3 regions of the Streptomyces sp. NPDC040545 genome follow, and region 2 is predicted to be linked to each of the others. Evidence: riboswitches for the same ligand, from Rfam matches in the RefSeq annotation. Region 2 holds a riboswitch; each other region holds the start of a gene.
The links. Region 2 has a riboswitch for guanidine ahead of ACZ573_RS36670 (MBL fold metallo-hydrolase). Riboswitches for the same ligand answer to the same signal wherever they lie in the genome.
Positions count from the first base shown of each region.

Region 1: another riboswitch for guanidine. It lies ahead of ACZ573_RS10210 (Ohr family peroxiredoxin); the one in region 2 lies ahead of ACZ573_RS36670 (MBL fold metallo-hydrolase).
Region 3: another riboswitch for guanidine. It lies ahead of ACZ573_RS37345 (DMT family transporter); the one in region 2 lies ahead of ACZ573_RS36670 (MBL fold metallo-hydrolase).

Region 1 covers NZ_JBVIWA010000003.1:477,091-479,341, forward strand. Annotated here, with positions in the region: gene ACZ573_RS10200 (vWA domain-containing protein) at 1-549, shown strand, start outside; gene ACZ573_RS10205 (hypothetical protein) at 841-1,035, shown strand; guanidine-III (ykkC-III) riboswitch at 1,110-1,172, shown strand; gene ACZ573_RS10210 (Ohr family peroxiredoxin) at 1,248-1,718, shown strand; gene ACZ573_RS10215 (hypothetical protein) at 1,705-2,154, shown strand; gene ACZ573_RS10220 (peptidoglycan recognition protein family protein) at 2,188-2,251, opposite strand, start outside.
Region 2 covers NZ_JBVIWA010000034.1:5,694-7,944, reverse strand. Annotated here, with positions in the region: partial or broken gene ACZ573_RS36675 (DinB family protein) at 45-620, shown strand; guanidine-III (ykkC-III) riboswitch at 815-882, shown strand; gene ACZ573_RS36670 (MBL fold metallo-hydrolase) at 894-1,772, shown strand; gene ACZ573_RS36665 (HflX-like GTP-binding protein) at 1,841-2,032, opposite strand; gene ACZ573_RS36660 (hypothetical protein) at 2,215-2,251, opposite strand, start outside.
Region 3 covers NZ_JBVIWA010000037.1:5,417-7,667, reverse strand. Annotated here, with positions in the region: gene bcp (thioredoxin-dependent thiol peroxidase) at 1-89, opposite strand, end outside; gene ACZ573_RS37355 (DUF3618 domain-containing protein) at 194-514, shown strand; gene ACZ573_RS37350 (GroES family chaperonin) at 558-899, shown strand; guanidine-III (ykkC-III) riboswitch at 941-1,010, shown strand; gene ACZ573_RS37345 (DMT family transporter) at 1,042-1,362, shown strand; gene ACZ573_RS37340 (transglycosylase domain-containing protein) at 1,382-2,251, opposite strand, start outside.

The sequences.
Region 1 (2,251 bases), on a different contig from region 2:
CCCTCCGTCGACTGGCGCCAGGCCCTGGCGGGAGCGGTCCGCGAGGCCGCCGCCTGGGCGGCCGGCGCGGTGGACTACACGTACCGCCGCCCCTCGCGCCGGACACCCGCGCTCGGCGGCCGGGTGGTGCTGCCCAGTCTGCGCAGGCCGCTGCCGCGGGTGGCCGTCGTCATCGACACCTCGGGATCGATGGGTCCGGACGACCTCGCGGCCGCCCTCGCCGAAGTCACCGGCGTCCTGCGGGAGGTGGGCGTCGGCGGGAACCGGGTCGCCGTCCTCGCGTGCGACGCCGACGTGCATGCCGTGACCCGGGTGCGCAGTGCCGGAGAGGTGACCCTGGCCGGTGGCGGGGGCACGGACATGCGGGTCGGCATCGGTGCGGCCCTGGCCCTGCCCGACCGGCCGAACGTCGTGGTCGTGCTGACCGACGGGTACACGCCGTGGCCGGACGAGACACCGTCGTGCCGGCTGATCGCCGCACTGATCGGCAACACCCCGCCCGCGCCCCCGTCCTGGGTGGAGACGGTACGCGTCGACCCGGCCACGTGATCCCGGCCGGGATACGGCGACGAACGACACCCGCCGCCCTGCCGTCCCTGGCGGGACGAGGCACCAAGTGCGGTGCTGCTGGCACCCGCGGCAGAACTCCCGGTTCCCTGTGGGTGGCGGACGGCCGTCGCCCGCGCCGCGCCAATGCCCGGACGCACGGCTGATGTTGCCGGACCGGCAGCGCAAACGCGCCCTTCGACGACACGTCTTGTCACCCTCTGTGTTTAACAGTCCGCGAATCGGTAACAAGTTGTAGTGACAGGCAGTCAATACTCGACGAAAGGCAGGACCATGAACCTCGTCAACGTGCTCATCCTCGTCGCGGTCCTCGCACTTGTCGGCCTGCTGATCGCGGCCCCCAGCGCCACCGTGCGGCGCAACCCGTTCCCGGGCCGCCGACGGCGAGCCGACCACCACCGCCGCTCGGGCGCTCCGAGGTCGACCCGGGTACCCGGTCAGCGGGGCATCCAGCACCACGCGCCCTGACCCCGGGTCGGTGGTGGGTGAGGTACTTCACCGCGGGGGGTGGCCCCGGATCGCGGAGCGCGTTGCTAGATTGTCCGGCGGCCGGTCCACGGCCCCGGACGAGATGCGCCGTACCCGGTTACGCACGACGACGCGCGAGGTGCCGCACGAGCGGCGCCCTCCGCTGTCCGCACCCGGGCAGCGTACTCGTCGAGCAAGATGGGCCGTACGTCATGACCGTGCCACTCACCCACAGCCTGTACCGGACGACCGCGCACGCCGCGGGGGGACGTACCGGATCCGTCCGCACGGACGACGGACGCCTGGACGTCCGCCTCGCCCCGCCGCGCAAGAGGGTGCCCGGCACCACCAACCCCGAGCAGCTGTTCGCGGCCGGTTTCGCCGCCTGCTTCACCTCCGCGCTCGCGGAGGTCGCCGCCGAGTTCGGGGCGGACGCCTCCACGGCGCGCGTGGCCTGCGAGGTCCAGCTCGGCACCACGGACACGCCCGCGGGCTACGGCCTCGCGGTGGCGCTCACCGTCAGCCTGCCCGGGTGGCGGGCGGCGGACCTCCAGCCCCTGCTGCACCGGGCGGACGCGGTCTGCCCGTACTCGCAGGCCGTACGCGGCAACGTACCGCTGACGCTCCTGGCCGTGGACGGGCCCGCCGAGCCGGCCGGGGCTGCCGCCGATGACCGCGCCTGAGACCGGCCCGGGCGGCCCCGTCCCGGACGGCCCGGGCGTCCCGGTGCCCGAGCACGGTGCCTGGCTGCGGCGCGGCATCAGCCGTGACGGCGGACCTCTCGTCGAGGACCGCGAAGTGGTGTGGCTGCAGGCCGGGCCGTACTACGCCGACAGCCGGGGCTTCGCCGGTACGACGTCCTTCGACGGCTCCCAGGTGCACTTCCACCACCTCACGGGCGAGCCCGGCGAAGACGCCGGCACCTTGCGGTGGGACGGTGCGAACCTCGTCGAGCGGGGCACCAACCCGGACGGCAGCACCTTCCTGGAGATCTGGACCCCGCTGCCCGCCGCCGACGGCGCCTGCGGCTCCTGGTCCGGCCCGGACCACCACGTGGTGCGCGTCGGGCGCCACGTGGTGCATGTCGATTCCCGTGCCGGTACGTACTGGCGGCTGTAGCCCCGGGCAGTGGCCCGGGGCGTGGGCGCACCGTCAGGGCAGGAGACCGGCCGGGAGGTATTCCGCGTACTGGCCCGCCTGCTGGCCGGTGGCCTGG
Region 2 (2,251 bases):
CGGGATCTTGAGACCACGAGCAGCCCGTGGCAGGCTCATGCCGCATGATCGATGAATTCGCGAAGGACAACCTGCACGGGAGACTGCGGCGGGACCGCCAGGCGCTGCTCTGGAAACTCGACGGCTTGTCCGAATACGACGCCCGCCGGCCTTTGACGGCGACCGGGACCAACCTCCTCGGCCTGGTCAAACACGTGGCCACCGTCGAGGCCCGGTACTTCGGCGAGGTCTTCGACCGCCCTTCCCCGGAACCGCTGCCCCGGTGGCAGGACTCCGACGGCAGCGATCTGTGGGCGACCGAGGACGAGACCCGCGATCAGATCATCGGGTTCTGCCGGCGCACGTGGGAACACTCGGACGCGACGATCAACGAGCTTCCCCTCGACGCCCCCGGCCACGTGCCGTGGTGGCCCGAGCCTTATGCCGACACGAACCTGTTCGCCGTCATGGTCCATGTCCTCGGCGAGTCCATCCGGCATGCCGGGCACGCCGATATCCTGCGCGAGGGCCTCGACGGCCGGACCGGCTTGCGCGCCGAACTCGAGAAGCAGGTCGACGAGGAAGCCCGCGCAGCCCACTGCGCGAAGATCGAGCAGGCCGCCAGGTCGGCCGCACCGATCAGTCAAAGCAACCCGACCCATGGCAACCGGTCTACCGTGTCGCCATTCCTTTCGGACCCTTTCCTGCTCGGTCACTCGTCGGCGACCTCCGCCTTCGGGGGATCGACGCCGAAGGCCAAGGCCCGCCCCGCGAGTGGTTCGCCGCACGGACGCCGGGCAGCAGAGCCGTAGATCATTCTCGTGGTAGCGTCCCGGCGGAGGCCCATAGGTGCCCACCCCGGACGAGATGTGCGCCGTACCCGGCCCGCCAAGACGACGCACGCAGGAGGCGTCATGGCTGCAGGTACATCCTTCATCGATTTCGATAGCCCGGCTTCTCGGCCCCGCGAGTTGGACGTCCGCTGGATCCACGGCTCACCATCGTCCAAGCACAACACCGACCCGGACATCCAGGTCCATGAGTACGACGAGCACACGGTCATCCTGCGGCAGAACATGGCGATCAACTACGAAGCGCCGTTCCTGTTCCTGCTGTTCGGCAACGACCGGGCCGTGCTGATCGATACCGGGGCCACAGCGTCGAGCGCGTACTTCCCCTTGCGCCTGGTGGTGGACCAGCTCGTCGACAGCTGGCTCACCCGCCACCCCCGCCAGGAGTACCACCTGCTCGTGCTGCACACACACGCCCACGGCGACCACATCGCGGGCGACGGCCAGTTCGCCGACCGTCCGGACACCACGGTGGTCTCAGCAGAACCCCCCGCGGCCTGGAAGTATTTCGGCTTCGACGAGAACCCCACCGCCACGGCGAGCGTCGATCTGGGAGGCCGCAGGCTCGAATGCCTGGCCACCCCCGGGCACCACGAGGCAGCCGTCACGTTCTACGACCCGTGGACCGGGTTCCTGCTCACCGGCGACACGGTGTATCCGGGCCGCCTCTACATCCAGGACCGGAAGGCCTTCGCCCGGACCATCGACCGCCTGATCGAGTTCTGCGCAAGCAGACCGGTCACCCACGTCATGGGCTGTCACATCGAGATGACCACCGAACCGGGCGTGGACTACCCGATCCGCACCACCTACCAGCCCCACGAACCGCCACTGCAGATGACCACCGGCCACCTCCACGAGATCCGCGCCGCACTCGACGAGATCGGCGACCGGCCCCGCCGGCTCGCCTTTCCTCTCTTCGTCCTCTGCCCGGACGACTGAGCCACGCCCAAGACACACGCACGACCGGCCCGGAAGCACGGCGACGCCAAGCCGCTTCGAGTGCACGGTCAGTCGGCAGTGAGGACGTCGGAGAGACTCAGGGCGGGGCGGCCGAGCACGGCCGTCAACCTGCGCTGCTGACGCCCGGTCAAGGTGGCCACGAAGACCACTGCGTCAGCGCCGGCCTGGTCGCAGGCCTGAGCTACCTCGCGGACTTTTCCGTCACTCAGCAGGGTCCGCGAGGAGTAGGGCAGAGCCATCTTCCGGACCCCGCCGGCCGAAACGCCTCGTCGCTGCACAATCTGCACGGCGACCCGAGCGCCCCGGACCTTCCACGGCCCCGGCTCCCTGCGGGCCACCGCCGTACTGGAGGTGCTGTCGCCGAACCGGGCCCGCGCCGAGACCAGCTTCACCTACCCCTACACCTGCCGCCAAGTGCCGATCAGGAATCGGAGCGGAATGCCCCGTGGACGCGCAGG
Region 3 (2,251 bases), on a different contig from region 2:
TTGTGGCCGGCGAGCGAGACCTCGTTGCCGTCCGCATCGGGCAGGGTGAAGGCGGGGGCGGTGTCGCCCGGCTGGAGCCGCTCGCTCATCGTGACACTCTCCTCGGGAGGGGATCGGTATGCCATGAGACTAAGCTGACAGACTGTTCATGGCGGACTACGCCCCACACGACCACGACGACGGAGGCAGCGCGGTGCCGGAAGCCAGGACCCCCGCACAGATCGAGGCGGACATCGTCCGCCGCCGTGAGCAGCTCGCCGAGACGCTCGACGAGATCGGCGTGCGCATGCACCCGAAGACGATCATCGGGGACGCGAAGGCACGGGTCGCCTCGACCGTCGACCAGACCGCCGGGCGGGCCTTCGCCACGGTGAACCGGATCGTGACGGACCTGCGCGACGGTCTGCGCTACGACGACGGGGCTCCGCGCGTCGACCGGATCGTTCCCGCGGCGCTGGTCGCGGTGAGCTTGGTCGGGCTGCTCGTGGTGTCGGCGCGCCGCAAGCGCGGATGACCCTGAGCGGTACGGGACGGGCGCGGGCAGGTAGGTTCGGGGCGTGAGCGAGAACACCACCCACGACAAGCTGCCCATTCGCATGCTGCACGACCGCGTGCTCGTGAAGTCCGATCTGCCGGAGGGCGAGCGCCGCTCGGGCGGCGGCATCCTGATTCCCGCGACGGCCGCGGTGGGCAAGCGGCTGGCCTGGGCCGAGGTGGTCGCGGTCGGGCAGAACGTGCGTACGGTCGAGCCCGGTGACCGGGTGCTGTACGACCCCGAGGACCGCGCCGAGGTCGAGGTGCGGGGTGCGACGTACGTGCTGATGCGCGAGCGGGACCTGCACGCCGTGGCCGCGGAGCGGCTGGAGGGGGCGGAGGACTCCACCGGGCTGTACCTGTAGGTCGCAGAAGGGGCTGGTGGCGCAGGTCACCGGCCCTTTTTGCTGCCTTTTGCTACGGTGGAGGAGAACCCGACGAGACGCGCCGTACCGGGTACGACAAGACGACGCACCCCGTATCGCTCGATGTCTCGGAGGTGCCGTCATGGCATGGGTTCTTCTTCTCGTCGCCGGTCTGCTCGAAGTCGGCTGGTCGATCGGCATGAAGTTCACCGAAGGTTTCACCCGGCTGTGGCCCAGTGTGTTCACGGGTGCCGGGATCGTCGCGAGCATGGTGCTGCTGTCGTACGCCGCGAAGACCCTGCCCATCGGTACGGCGTACGGGGTGTGGGTGGGCATCGGCGCGGCCGGCGCGGCCGTGCTCGGTATGGCGGTGCTGGGTGAGCCCGTCACCGCCGCCCGGATCTTCTTCATCTGTCTGCTGCTGGTCGCCGTGGTGGGGCTGAAGGCGACCTCCGGTCACTGACCCGAGGTCTCTGACCCGGCTACTCCAGGAATGCCGACGGCGGGCGCAGGCCTTCCGCCGGTCCTCCGTCGCTGCCCTGTGCGCTGCCCTGTGCGCTGCCCTGGGTGCCGCCTTGGGTGCGGCCTTGTGTGCCCTGGGTGGTGCCGCCCTGGTCGCCTCCCTGGGTGGTGCCGCCGTTGTCCTGGCCTCCGTTGTCCTGGCCTCCGTTCGCCGGGCCGCCGTTGTCCTGGCCGCCCTGGTTCTGGCCTCCGTTGTTCTGTCCGCCCTGGTTGCGGCCGCCGGTCGAGTTCGACGGGGAGGGCCGGGTGGGGCGTTCGGGGGCGCTGGGCGAGGGTTCGCCGGGGGTTTCCTGCGGCGGGTTGGATTCCGGGCTGGGCGGCGGCGGGGGCTGGGCTGCGCCGGGCTGGAGTTCCAGGTCGAAGTCGACGGGGTCGGTGCCTTCCAGGGCGGTCTTGGTGTAGGCGGCCCAGATGCGGGCGGGGTAGCCGCCGCCGCCGATGTGGGCCTCGCCGAGGGCGCCGTAGAGCGATTCGAGGGTTCCGGTGTCGGGGTCCTGGCCCATCATCGAGATCACGGTGACCAGGTCCGGGGTGTAGGCCGCGAACCAGGCCGAGCGGTCGAGTTCGCCGGTGCCGGTCTTGCCCGCGGCGGGGTGGCCGGCGGCGAGGGCGGCCGTGCCGGTGCCGTTGTCCACGACGCTGGCCAGCACGGACGTGGTGGTGTCGGCGGCTTCGCGGCTGATGGCCTGGGTGGGGGTGCGCTGGGGGAGGGCGATGGTGTCGCCGCCCTTGGTGATCTTCTCCAGGAAGGTGTAGGGGGTGCGGCGGCCGTGGTCGGCGAGGGTGGCGTAAGCCTGGGTCATGTCGAGGACGCTGGCCTGCAGGGTGCC